Linked DNA regions of Colwellia sp. M166. The main gene of each other region encodes a partner of the protein of the gene in region 2 in a complex. Links are inferred from orthologs where the notes say so. Each region holds a gene or a part of one and is shown on either strand. Other genes may lie near its edges.

Region 1 (8,179 bases), 410 kb from region 2 along the record:
TATTTTACTGTCTATTTCTCCGCCGATAAAAGACATCGCGTTAGCAGTATCAATAGCGTTATCCCAAAAGTGTTCAAGCGAAATACTTGAAGTGCCTTGAATGGAAGATTTAAGCAATAAGGCAATAACAAGACCATTAACCCCTCGTAAACCTAAGGCCATCACCGCATGCTTAATTTTAGATACTTTACGGTTAACACCATAAAGTGGAGAATTAATAACTTTTATAATTGCTGAAGATAAGCCAACATCATTACTAATCAATAAAGCAACTTTATCGATATTAGGTTCATCTTCTGCCATCAGCTTTTGAATATCAATTAGAATTTGAGGTTTAGCGGGTACTTGAAAACTAGAAACTGCCGAAGCTAACTTTTTATTATCTAGATCAATCAACGACATAATTCCTTACTTTATTTTAATCTAAGTTCAACGTCTAAGAGTTAAATATGAGCCCAAGGGCTAAGCCTCAAATTAAAGCGACTTTTCACTAGCTATAGATATTACCAAATTCAAGAAAGTTACAGTACTGATTATTTAAGTCAATTTAATCATAATCATATAATAGTTAATGAATGACTTTATAACAATGAAACATTTTATTTTCTAACTTTTTTTAATTCAATAAGTAACCAATCTTGACTTTTCATTACCGCTTTATCAGCACAGTGGATTTTATAATGTTTACCTGACATTGCACTTTTAGTCGCGGCATATTTAATAAAGTCTTCTGCCGATTTAATATCATCAAGGTAATATCGATACTTTTTATTAATATGCTTAACCGCTTCAGCCCCTGTATGCATGGTGCCATTGCGTTCATACTTACATTCGGTTTTTTCAATAAACGTCAAAAGATGAGCGACTTCATCATGAGAAGATGCAAAAATATTAAAAGACAGTAATGATATTAGCATTGAGACTACTTTTTAAGTTCAATTGATTAACTCCAAATTGCAGCAAGGTAAAATAATATACATAAATGTACTCAACAAATCAGTAGTAACAAAAAGTCACTCACAAGCGTGTAATGCCAATCAGTTAACTGTTAACCGCTTCAGTGCCTAAACATGTGCTTGCTATACCAGTGCACTTCGCGCAATCAGAAGCGTTTATCCATTTAGGTGTGTCCGTACGGACACATTTAGGTTGCAATATTACATGCCGAATATTGGTGGAATAAACTCATGCCGATCATTGGCACAAGTACAGTTCTTAAAGAAAGCGGCGCTATTGAACTATTTGAAAGCTCACTCAATGGCACGGCAAAAGTTTCTTAACTGATCAGCATTACTTATTAAGTCGCCAGTTAATTTATTGTTAACAGCTTTATAAAGACAGAGCCAAAAGCAAAAAGTCAATTAAAGCTTTATATGCTGCTCAAATATCGATAAAAGCTCGTCTTGCCTATGGCTTACTAACAACATAGTACTGTGTTTTTGCGTGGCTAAGTGCTCTAAAAAATTCAGCACTCTATGCCTATTTAATTCATCTAGTCCCTGTGTTGGTTCATCTAAAATAAGTAAATAAGGCGACTTCACTAATGCTCTAGCGACTAAAGCAAGTCGCTGTTCACCATAACTCAACTGTTGAAATAATTGCTGCTTGTGTGCGGATAAACCTATTTTTTCTAACCATTGCTCTGCAATAGCAAGTTGTTTCTCGCTTGGTTTTTGATACAGACCAATCGAATCATAAAAACCCGAAAGGATCACGGTAAGTAAGTCGACACTCACTCGATATTGACGATGTAACTCGGCGCTCACAATGCCCATTTGTGCTTTCAGTTCCCAAATACTTTCACCTGAGCCTCGTTTATAACCCAAAACATGAATATTATTGCTATAACATTGTGGACAATCTCCGGTAATTAATTGCATCAGGGTAGATTTACCACTGCCATTAGCACCTGTGATCAACGTATGTTGTAAAGGTTTAATGCTAACATCTAAGTTTTCAAAAACACTCACACCGCCATAACGCACCGTCCCCTGAATGAGCTCGACTAAAAGTGTATGTTGATAATCTGCTAACTGCTGCACGGTATCTGGCCAAGGCGCATCATCTGGTGCTGGAGTTAGTAAGACATCAAGCTGATTTTTAGTATCGGCATCCGTTAACTTACCAATAACAGAGAATTGTCCACGTTCAATAAAGGCAACGTTGTCAAACCATGTTGGAATATCTTGGCGATTATTTAACAATAAGAGCACGGTAATACCGGTTTGCGATAAACCTGCTAAGGCATCAGATAAAGCCTGACAAGAAGCAATATCTAAGCTGTCAAACGGGTTATCACAAACAAGTAAATCAATCCCCTTGAAGATGGCTTGCAGTATTAACAACTTTCTACTTTCACCAGTGCTAAGTTGTAAGTAGCTAGTATCAAGACGCTGACTTAAGCCAAACTCACCAATGAGAGGGTCATGCCATTTATCTTCCGGTAAAAAATTTTTCGCTTTAATCATAGCCCCATTAATATCAGCATAATCAGGCGCTATTTTTTCTAAAGTCTCTTCATAGATATCTTGCTGTGCTTCAAAGGAAATCATAGCGACTTTGTCTTTAGCCGGTAATGTTAGTTGTTCAACCTTTGTTGGTAATAATTCTCCAATTAACAGTTGATTAAAATATTGTTTCCCTGAGCCATTGCGTCCCAAAACACACCAGTTTTCTTTTTCAAGTAATTGCCACTGTTTAATGACCAGCTTATCGTGCTCAAAATTTACTATACTTATCATATGGTTAATTTTTCCATTAAATTTTGTTCTTTCGAAGATACTTTTAAAAGTCAATTATATCAATTAACAAAACAGCTTTATAACATTGAGTTATATCATTGCATCTAATACCAAGTCTATTAAGTTTGTTCCCACTCAGCGCTTAGCGCTATATGAACGACATTAGCACCAACAATATTTATCCAGACTGATTGGTTTTTATAGCTTTCGAATCACTTTATACCAAGTTTACTTGGACACGGTTCATTTTCAAAATACATAAAAAATCCGATATCAGTTAACTGGTATCGGATTTTGAATTATTTGAAAGGTCGGTCAATGGCTCTTGAAAAGTTGCTTAACGGTTGCACGCAACTATCAAGTGTCAGTGAGTATAACCATAACCGTTATTGCACTTATTTAGCAGAAAGCTTTTGATTATTGACCTTTAACTTCAGACAAACCATTAAAAATAGCTTTGTCGCCTAAGAACTCTTCAATACGTAACAATTGGTTGTACTTAGAAACACGGTCGCTGCGACATAATGAACCGGTTTTAATTTGGCCAGCCGCCGTACCTACGGCTAAATCGGCAATAGTTGAATCTTCAGTTTCACCCGAGCGATGTGAAATAACAGCAGTAAAACCTGCATCTTTCGCCATTTTAATTGCCGCTAAGGTTTCTGTTAAGGTACCGATTTGGTTAAATTTGATTAAGATAGAGTTACCAATACCTTGCTCAATACCACGAGCTAATATTTTGGTATTTGTCACAAACAGATCATCACCCACAATTTGTACTTTGTCACCAAGCAGATCGGTTTGGTATTTGAAACCATCCCAGTCTGACTCGTCCAAGCCATCTTCAATTGAAACAATTGGGTATTGCTGACAAAGCGTTGCTAAGAAATCGGAGAATTCATTCGCCGTAAATTGCTTACCTTCGCCAGTAAGGTCATAAATACCCTTTTCAGCGTTGTAAAATTCAGATGCCGCACAATCAAGTGCTAAAGTTACATCTTTACCTAATTCGTAACCGGCTGCTGCTGTCGCTTCTTTAATAACCGCTAAGGCTTCCGCATTTGATGATAAGTTTGGCGCAAAACCACCTTCATCACCTACTGCTGTGCTCATGCCTTTTGAAGATAATACTTTTTTCAAGGCATGGAAAATTTCAGCACCCATACGCAATGCTTCTTTAAAGCTTTTTGCGCCAACCGGTTGTACCATAAACTCTTGGATATCAACGTTGTTGTCAGCGTGCTCGCCACCATTGATGATGTTCATCATGGGTAACGGTAATGAGTATTGGCCCGGAGTACCATTAAGGTCTGCAATATGTTCAAATAATTGTACTTTCTTTTCCATTGCCGCTGCTTTAGCATTAGCTAAAGAAACCGCTAGAATAGCGTTAGCGCCGAAAGTTTCTTTGTTTTCAGTGCCATCTAAATCAATCATGATTTGGTCAATATTTGCTTGCTCTAAAGCACTTTTGCCGATAAGCGCGGTAGCTATATCATGGTTAACAGCAGCAACGGCTTTTAACACGCCTTTACCTAAATAACGTGCTTTGTCACCATCACGTAGCTCTAGCGCTTCGCGAGAACCGGTTGAGGCACCAGAAGGAGCGGCAGCTCGACCCCAAGCACCTGACGCTAAATAGACGTCAGCTTCAACCGTTGGGTTACCACGAGAATCCATGATTTCGCGAGCGATAATTTTACTGATATTAGACATTATGTTCCCTATTCCTTACTAACTGCGCATGGCAGGTTATAAACGATAAATTAAAAGTTAAATTGCTATAAATTTCAGTTCAGTTCTCAACAGTAATAAAATACTTAGCTGCTAAAAACAAAACCGCAGCAATAAGCTACGGTTTTTATTAGTTCGAGTTAACTTGATTGCTGCTTTTGATGTTCAAAAGCGGCAGCAATAAAGCCGGTGAAAAGCGGGTGGCCATCACGAGGAGTTGAATTAAACTCTGGATGAAACTGCCCGGCAATAAACCATGGGTGATCAGGATTTTCAATCACCTCAACTAAGCTTTTATCCGTAGATAATCCCGAGAACACTAAACCTGCTTTGCTTAATTGTTCACGGTAGTTATTATTTACCTCAAAACGATGACGGTGTCTTTCATAAATTGTTTCACTACCATATACGTCATATGTCTTGGTACCTTTCACAATGTGACACAATTGTGAACCTAAACGCATGGTTCCACCTAAGTCAGACTCAGCATTACGGTATTCGACTTTGCCTTCTTCATCTAACCATTCGTTGATCAAACCAACCACTGGGTGTGGTGTCTCTGCATTAAACTCAGTACTATGTGCATCAGTTAAACCGGCAACGTTACGGGCATATTCAATCAACGCCACTTGCATACCTAAACAAATACCCAAGTAAGGTATTTTGTTTTCGCGGGCATATTGTGCGGTTAAAATTTTACCTTCAACGCCACGCTCACCAAAACCACCCGGCACTAAAATAGCATCGAGGTCTTTAAAAACTTCAACACCTTTAGACTCTACGTCTTGTGAATCAATATATTGAATTTTAACTTTAACTTGGTTAGTAATACCGGCATGTTTTAATGCTTCGTTTACTGATTTGTAGGCATCAGGCAATTCAGTGTATTTACCGACCATACCAATAACAACTTCACCTGATGGGTTAGCTTCTTTGTAAAGCACTTGTTCCCAATCGGTTAAGTCAGCTTCGGGTACATCAAGGCCAAAACGCTTAACGACTAATTCATCCGTCCCTTGTGCTTTAAGTAATGCCGGTACTTTATAAATTGAGTCAACATCACGCATTGAAACAACGGCTTTTGCTTCAACGTTAGTAAATAATGAAATTTTAGCGCGTTCATTAGCCGGAATAGCTCGCTCACTACGACACACTAAAATATCTGGGAAAATACCTATTGAGCGTAATTCTTTTACAGAATGTTGCGTTGGCTTCGTTTTTATTTCGCCCGCGGCGGCAATATAAGGCACTAAGGTTAAATGCATGAACATAGCGCGTTCACGGCCTAACTCAACGCCTAATTGGCGAATAGCTTCTAAGAACGGTTGCGATTCAATATCACCTACCGTGCCACCAATTTCAACCATCGCGATATCGTAACCTTCAGCACCTTCAATCACCCGACGCTTAATGTCGTTAGTAATATGAGGAATAACCTGAATTGTCGCGCCTAAAAACTCACCTTTACGCTCACGCGCTAGAATATCTTGGTAAATACGACCTGTTGTAAAGTTATTACGTTTGGTCATTTTGGTGCGAATAAAACGTTCGTAGTGACCTAAATCTAGATCGGTCTCTGCACCATCTTCAGTCACAAAAACTTCACCATGTTGAATTGGGCTCATTGTCCCAGGATCAACATTAATGTATGGGTCAAGCTTCAACATGGTAACTTTCAAACCACGTGCTTCGAGAATTGCCGCTAGTGATGCTGCAGCAATACCTTTACCAAGAGACGATACAACGCCGCCAGTAACAAAAATATATCTAGTTGTCATGCGATACCCAGAGTCAGGAAAAACAGAAATTTTGCACTAAATTGATTTTATTTTTGGTAAATAAATGAATTTAGTAGGACGGGAAAGCATTATACTTAAAAGCCATGTTCACGACAATATGATCAAGGCATCTAGTTGCACAAATTTTCATTAAAACACAGAAATTTTCTCTTAAAGTATTATTGTAACTAATGAAAAACGGGGTAAACTGATTTTTTACTTTTCCTAATAAATAAAACCCATGACTATGACGCAATTGCAAAATGTTTTAAACGCCATCGATACCATCAATAAAGCTGATATCAACACCACACTTGTTGACGGCATTGCTCAGCCAAAAGAGTTAGTGTACGGTCGCCACATGACAACTTGCCTTGAAAAATATTGGCCTGAAGCCGATGAGTACTTACAAATAGCGGTGCGCGCACAACATGTAAAGCGCTGGCAGTTGAAGCGTATCGACTTTCCGGCAGGTAAACAAGGCTACTTAACATGGCGCAAAGAGTTAGGTATTTTTCATGCCGCTACAGCCAAAGCATTGATGCTCGAGCATGGCTACAGTGAAGATTCAGCCGAAACCACTGCCGCGATTATTCGTAAAGAAAAATTAAAATCGAATGATAATAGCCAAACCTTAGAAGACGTAGCCTGTTTAGTTTTTTTACAATATTATTTTGATGAATTTGCCGCTAAACATAAAGAAGAAAAGATTATTCGTATTGTCCAGCTAACCTGGCGAAAAATGTCAACACAAGGCCAAGAAATTGCATTAAGCCTGACCTTGCCAGCTCATTTAGCAGAGCTGGTTGGTAAAGCCTTAGCCTAAACAATAATTTAAGCAGGCTGGTTGGGCTTGTGTTTGTTATTCTGGCGCTTTAGATGTCAAAATATCTTGATTGCCATTACTTAGTGGTAAGCGCCACAAAAAGACAATGGGCCAAGCAACCAACACAACTACGAATACCTTTAACCATAGGGTCGGTAAAATATAACACGACCATAATGTCGCAATAGCAATAGAGCTCAAGGCCATGATTTTTGCTCGCTTAGGAATACTGCGCGACTGCTGCCAATGGTAAATCATTGGCCCAAAAACTTTATTCGCCAACAACATTTTATGCATGCGTGGCGATGATTTGGCAAAACATGCCGCCGCGATTAACAAAAAAGGCGTGGTTGGCAACAAAGGTAAAAACGCACCAACAAAAGCTAAAGCGACAAAAAATATCCCTGATATTTTTAATAACATAATGCTATGCCCTCTTTTAGATCAACTTAACATTAATCTTCAAATAATCTAGCGTTCAGTATTCCAACTAAACAAATAAGCACCTAAGGCTAAAAACACTGTACTCATCACCATTAAAACGGAGACATGATAACTAATATCCGCTAAGGTTGCCCCTTCGGTAATAATTTTACGTGCCCCCGCCACTAAATGGGTTAATGGTAAAAAATCAGCAAACACTTTCACTGCATTCGGCGCGTCTTCTAAACTAAACCATACCCCTGATAATAGCATCATCGGCCATGAACTTAAGTTTAATAAGCCACCAATAAGCTCTTCACTTTTACTACGACTTGCCACTAATAAGCCCAAGGTAATTAAACTAAATGCCCCTAATATGGCAATAATAAACAGGTCAAAGTAGCTACCTAACATATAAAAATCAAAAAATAAATTACAGCCAATATAAACCACTGACGATAAAAACATGACAATAAATAAACGCGAAACTAACTGTGCGGAAACAAATTCTAATGCTGATAGAGGCGTTGCTTTCAATCGTTTTAACACTGCATTTTTACGATAACGAACAATGACATAACCAACACCAAATAAGCAGCTAAACATCATATTCATGCCAAGAATACCGGGCAAAACCCAGTCAACATAGCGAATTTTTCTACCCTGAGTTTCGATAC
Region 2 (6,387 bases):
GAAAGATATATAGCATAACCGCGTATCTTGTTTTGGTAACTATTGGTTCTGTCCACAAAGCAATATACTGCGGTAGCAGCAAAGTTATTAACTGATGAAAAATAAATATTTAAGAGCATTTGTGGATATATCAAGCAGCCCATAAAAGCGCTTACTACCCAGTGCGTAAAAAATTAAGAGATAAATATGAAAAAATTACATTTAGTTAACTTAGCAGCCACAGACAACATAATATCACCAGAGCAATTTGAAGAAATTAATCTAGCATCGCCAGCGGTAGAAATATTCACTGACTTTAAGGTTCATCAAGCTCTGATGATTGATGGTGAAACTATGGCAATAACGGCATTACAATTGATGTTAAAAACACATGTTCGAATGAATATTGTCGTTGCTGAACACGATAGTTTTATTGGTATTATCAGTACCAATGAATTGTCAGAACAAAATATTGTAGCAAAGCTTTCTAAAGGTATTACCCGCGAAGATGTATTGGTGAAAGATTTAATGATCCCTAAATCAGATTTTCATGCGTTTGATTACAATGAGTTACTACGCGCGTCTGTTGGTGATGTAGTGTCAACTTTAGAAGATTATCAACTTCGCCATTGCCTAGTACTAGATCGAGAAAGTCATCATATCCGGGGCGTAATTTCATCTAGTGATATAGCAAGGAAACTACATATCAATATGGACCTAAATGTTAAGCAGTCATTTGGTTCGGTTTATGATGTTGTCCATCAAAAAGCCAGTTCGATGTAAATAAACGAGAATACGGCCTGGCATTCACTAAGTGATGTCATTGCATTTACAGTTAAAAACGAGTAATTATTTAACTTTACCTGTTGAGCGGTTTAGTTAACTTGGCTTGCACAAGGCCGTTATCTGAATCGCTATTAAAGCTTATTGATTAACTATTGATACCTAACTAAGTCTGAGTTAATGATGCCAAAATGAAGACAATGTAAAGTAATCGAAAAAACTTAAAGGTATGAAAGCCAATAGCCTAATAATGAAGAAAAACTCTTATCCATTATTATACTTTTAAATTTTCTCGTTTAAAGTCAGCTTTACCTGACAAAGCTCTACTGTTAACTATATAATTCAGTTATTAGTTAATCCCCGTTCGGGTTAAGCTACTTTACCCAACAATGCTATTTAAATGCCTATCAGCGTTATTTTTACGCCCAATAGCTCGCTATTGGTTTGTAAAAATCCCTTGCTAAGCGCCTAAATTCCATCATTGCACTTCTTTTAATCTTTCACTTAAAAAATATCGTGAATAATTTAGCCAATAACACTATGAATCAACAGGTTACAAAGTCCATTAACCCGAACTGAGGCTAGTTAAGTAACCGTAGAACTAAATATAAACATGCTTACTGCACATCAGCTTTAGTTAATTTTTTTAATACTTTTTCAAGCGATGGCTCTAACGGTGCTTCAATTTTTATTCGTTCATTACTTAACGGATGAGTAAACTCAATGCTGGCCGCATGCAAAAACAAACGTTTCAAGCCTAAAGTCTTCATTTCTAGATCAAAATCTTCATGACCATATTTAGCATCACAGGCAATCGAATGCCCCTTTGTTTGACAATGCACGCGAATTTGATGAGTACGTCCGGTCACCGGAAAAGCTCTAACCAGCGTGGCGTTTTTATAATGCTGAAGGACTTTAAAACGTGTTTCTGACTCTTTACCGTTAATATTATCAACGACCACAACACGCTCACCTGATTTTAAATCATTTTTCTTTAAACTTTCAGTAACACGGGTTAATTTTGTCGACCAGCGGCCTTTCACCAACGCATGATAAAACTTTTGTACGGTCTTATTACGCAATTGTTCATGTAAATGTCGCAAAGCCGAACGTTTCTTAGCAACCACTAAACAGCCCGAAGTATCTCTATCAAGTCGATGCACTAGTTCAAGCATTCGTGCATCTGGGCGTAAAGCTCGCAGCGCTTCAATCAAGCCAAAACTTAAACCACTACCACCATGCACTGCCATACCTGAAGGCTTATTAATCACAATTAAACGTTCATCTTCAAATAATATTTGCTTTTCTAAGTTCGCAACAACGTTTAACTGCGTAGAAACCGTATTAGTATTTTCCGAAACGCGAATAGGCGCAACACGAATAATATCTTCGTCAACTAACTTATATTCAGGTTTAGTACGCTTTTTATTAACGCGAATTTCGCCTTTACGTAATAAGCGATATAACATGCTCTTGGGCACACCTTTTAGGGTTTTAACTAAAAAGTTATCGATACGTTGACCGGCATCTTCGCTGTCTACCGTGAAAAATCTAACTTGAGGTTTTGGGCTATCTGTCATATCAGTTTTACTAGGAACTATAATTACGCGCAGTTTAGCATATTTTTTTCGAATTAGAGGCAATTAAAACGAGGATTTAATTGGCTTATCTGAAAATAAAGTGTGATAATAGGATGGTTACCGCTATATTCTAGCCGTAACAAGTAAAAAGGATGCTTTAAGCGAGACGTAAGAGGCAAAATGCGGCCACGTTAGTATTAGACAATTTTACCAAATATCATTGTCTAGATATTAAAAGTAAGGCCTATTGCGAATTTGACGCGTGTAACTTGTCAAAAACAGCGCATAAACATATTGTCCGGCGCAATAAAGCGATTATGTAATTAAACAGAAAAAACAAGTCAAATTTTCAATCGTTAAATTATTAGAAAACACGATAAAAATATCGAACTAAAATTAACGAAGCACTTAATTTTCTGTTGCGCACAGCACACAGACTGAGCACATAAAGAATCAATTTTACTGTGACGTTAAGCGTCGCAGTTATATTAAACAATCAGAATTTTTAACAGCTTGCTGCGTAATATGGCGTAGTAAGATTGACACCCGTGAGGCTGACAAATTGCTGTTACCATAGCGATAGATGACTTTGTGTTCTAAGCAATGGTGTGTTGTGACTAAAATGAGTCACACAAACTATGAAACGTATGTTAATTAATGCTACACAATCTGAAGAATTGCGTGTAGCACTTGTAGATGGTCAACAACTTTATGATTTAGACATCGAAAGTCCTGGTCACGAACAAAAAAAATCCAATATATATAAAGCAAAAATCACCCGTATAGAACCGTCGCTAGAAGCGGCATTCGTTGATTATGGTGCTGATCGTCACGGTTTCTTACCGATGAAAGAAATCGCTCGTGAATACTTCCCTAAAGGTTATAGCTTCCAAGGTCGTCCTAACATCAAAGAAGTATTGCGCGAAGGCCAAGAAGTTATCGTGCAAATTGATAAAGAAGAACGCGGCCAAAAAGGTGCAGCGTTAACTACTTTTATTAGCCTTGCTGGTAGTTATTTAGTGCTGATGCCAAACAACCCTCGTGCCGGTGGTATTTCACGTCGTATCGAAGGTGATGAACGCACGGACTTAAAAGCCTCATTAAGCAAGCTAACCTTACCCAAAGGTATGGGCTTAATTGTTCGTACTGCTGGTGTTGGTAAAGAATATGAAGAACTTGAATGGGATTTAAACGTTCTATTACATCATTGGAACGCGATTTCAGAAGCGGGAGCAAGTCGTCCGGCCCCATTCTTAATTCACCAAGAAACAAATGTTATTTTACGTGCAATTCGCGACTATTTACGTCGTGATATTGGTGAAGTATTAATTGATCGCCCGAAAATTTTTGAAAGTGTTAAAAAGCACATTGAAATTGTTCGTCCAGACTTCTTAAGTAAAGTTAAACTTTACACCAATGACGTACCTTTATTTACCCATTATCAAATTGAAACGCAAATTGAAACTGCCTTTCAACGTGAAGTGCGTTTGCCTTCTGGTGGTTCAATCGTTATTGATCCAACCGAGGCATTAACGTCAATCGATATTAACTCTGCCCGAGCAACTAAAGGCAGTGATATTGAAGAAACAGCCTTTAATACCAACTTAGAAGCCGCCGAAGAAATTGCTCGTCAATTACGCTTGCGTGACTTAGGTGGTTTAGTGGTTATCGACTTCATCGATATGACCCCTGTTCGTCATCAGCGTGAAGTTGAAAATAGAATGCGTGATGCTGTCAAACAAGACAGAGCTCGTATTCAGTTAGGTCGTATCTCTCGCTTTGGTTTACTCGAAATGTCGCGTCAACGTTTACGCCCTTCTATTGGTGAAACTAGCCAAGGTGTATGTCCACGTTGTAGTGGTACAGGTCATGTTCGTGGCGTTGAATCACTCGCATTATCGGTATTACGTTTAATGGAAGAAGAAGCCATTAAAGACAATACTCAACAAGTACAAGCACAAGTACCTGTACCTGTTGCGACCTATTTGTTAAACGAAAAACGTCGTTCAGTATTTCATATTGAAAAGCATCACAGCGTAAAAATTCTGATCATCCCTAATCCAAACATGGTAACACCACAATATGAAGTTATCCGTGTACGCAAAGACGAAGGTATTGAAGAAGCTAGCTACGACATGCCAATTAAGCAAGCAGCACTTGAAGAAGCTGTTATGCCTAAATTTGATAAAGAAGTCAGTAAGCGCGACGAGCCTTTACTACAAGGTATGTCATCTCCTAAACAAGCACCGAAAAAACAAGAGGCAGCGCCTGTTGTAGAACAAACCGCTGAATCAAAAGGTTTCATCGCAGGCGTTGTTTCTTGGGTTAAATCACTTTTTGCTGAAGAGGAAGAAGTTAAACCGGCACCGAAAATGCCAGCAGAAAACACGGCTAAAAATAATGATGAACGCCGTCCACAGAGAGGCCGTCAAGGTCAACGCCGTAATAACCGTAACGATTCACGTAATGAAGGTCGTAATGACACTCGTAAGACCAGCCGTAACGATACGCGCAATGACAAGCGTAAACCTCAAGATACTGTTGACAATAAAGCGAATACTGCAACTAAAGTTTCAACACCTGCTAAGCCTCAAAAAGAAAGAGTGCAAAAGCCGAAAGAAGAAAAAGTTGCTGAACGTCGTCAACGCCGTAACAATCGTAAAAAAATACGGGTTAATGCCAGCGATACAAACAGTAGCAATGCTAACCTTGAAAATAGAAAAACAGCCAGTAATCCAGTTAAAGCAACAGCAACTGAAAAAAATGCTGTTGACGCAAGTAAAGTTGAAACTTTACCAGTAGTGGACACAGTAGCAACAACCAATAATGTTGAGAACACAACGGTTGAACAAACGACTGACAAAGCAAAAGAAGAACAACGTCCAAGAAGTCGACGTTCTCCTCGACATATGCGTGCACACGGTCAACGCCGTAGACAAAACGCTGATGCAAGCGATATTAAAAGTGAAATAACTGAAGATCCAGTTACCGCTCGATATCCTGAGCAAAGTGCTACTGCATCTAATGACAGCGCAAGTGAAATAACAGAGTCGACACCTACGGTTGCTGAAGTTCAAAAAGTACAAGCTGATGCCTTAACTGAAGTTATCAACAATCCTGACAATGAAGTTCAACAAAACCTAGCTTTTGATGAGCCTGAAGTTACAGATGTTAAAACTGAAGTAGAAGCAACGGAAAAAGCAGCGATTGTCGCTGAAACAGTAAAAGTTGAAACAACTGAAGCAGCTGAAGCAGCCACTGATGGTATAGTTCAGGTAGCTAACGTCAATGTTGATAATTCAGCCAGTAGTGAAGATGTTATTGATACTGAAGATGATAAGGCTGAGGCACCTACGGTAACTGAAGCTAAAGTTGAAGAGCCAATGGTTATTGAACAACCGGCTGTAATACCTGACGTTGTAACATCGACAGATGATAATACTGCAAATGCTCCAGTAGCCACGGTTGACACTAAATCTGAAGTTGCGGATGAAAAACCGAAAAAAGTACGTGCTAAAGTAAAAAACATTAAACGCAAAGTTAAAGCGGCAGCAAGTAAAACATCAGGTAAAGCATCAGCGCCTATGACGAAACCAGAAACTATTGTCAGTCATGGTAATATTCCTCGTGAGTTTGTTGCGAGCGAACAGCGTGCATTACATGCTAAATCTGGTCGAACGGCACTGGTTAGTGATGCCACTAGCCGTCATTCAGCGGGTCCAACGAAACCAACACTTGATTAAGTTGTTTCGCTTGTCTTCATTGTAACAATATGAAGCACTGAAAAGTCAAAAGCCAATTGTATTATACAATTGGCTTTTTGTTATCTTAAGCTAAATTCTGTTAGATATATGTACTAGCACACCATCTAATACCAATATAAAAATCACGGGAGAGGTAGATAATACCCCGTTAATCAACAAAGCAATTTAATGAAATACAGGTAAAAGTTAATTGCCAGGCGCTAGAATAAACTTAAATAATATTGGTTAGCACTAAAGGACGAATAGTATGAAGGCAAACTATCTCGATTGTTGTTTGAAAA

The links. Proteins that work in one complex are often made in the same cells at the same time.
Region 1: the proteins of rne (region 2) and eno are in contact, whole or in part, in a solved structure (PDB 2FYM), measured with the Escherichia coli proteins. The link is inferred for Colwellia sp. M166 from one-to-one orthologs.

Annotation. Positions count from the first base shown.
Region 1 is NZ_CP040755.1:1,190,677-1,198,855, forward strand. What follows is about bases 2,309-5,243. They hold eno (phosphopyruvate hydratase), read right to left. Parts: upstream 4,458-5,243; coding sequence 3,159-4,457; downstream 2,309-3,158. Other genes in these bases: FGD67_RS05400 (ATP-binding cassette domain-containing protein), read right to left, coding at 2,309-2,741; FGD67_RS05410 (CTP synthase), read right to left, coding at 4,616-5,243. Outside these bases: FGD67_RS05390 (HDOD domain-containing protein), read right to left, coding at 1-402; FGD67_RS05395 (DUF5329 domain-containing protein), read right to left, coding at 600-917; more of FGD67_RS05400, read right to left, coding at 1,362-2,308; more of FGD67_RS05410, read right to left, coding at 5,244-6,253; FGD67_RS05415 (DUF4202 domain-containing protein), read left to right, coding at 6,495-7,079; FGD67_RS05420 (YbaN family protein), read right to left, coding at 7,116-7,502; FGD67_RS05425 (ABC transporter permease), read right to left, coding at 7,551-8,179. UniProt on the Escherichia coli protein: Catalyzes the reversible conversion of 2-phosphoglycerate (2-PG) into phosphoenolpyruvate (PEP). It is essential for the degradation of carbohydrates via glycolysis.
Region 2 is NZ_CP040755.1:779,685-786,071, forward strand. What follows is about bases 2,606-6,285. They hold rne (ribonuclease E), read left to right. Parts: upstream 2,606-2,980; coding sequence 2,981-6,085; downstream 6,086-6,285. Outside these bases: FGD67_RS03530 (CBS domain-containing protein), read left to right, coding at 187-762; 23S rRNA pseudouridine(955/2504/2580) synthase RluC, read right to left, coding at 1,380-2,342. UniProt on the Escherichia coli protein: Endoribonuclease that plays a central role in RNA processing and decay. Required for the maturation of 5S and 16S rRNAs and the majority of tRNAs. Also involved in the degradation of most mRNAs.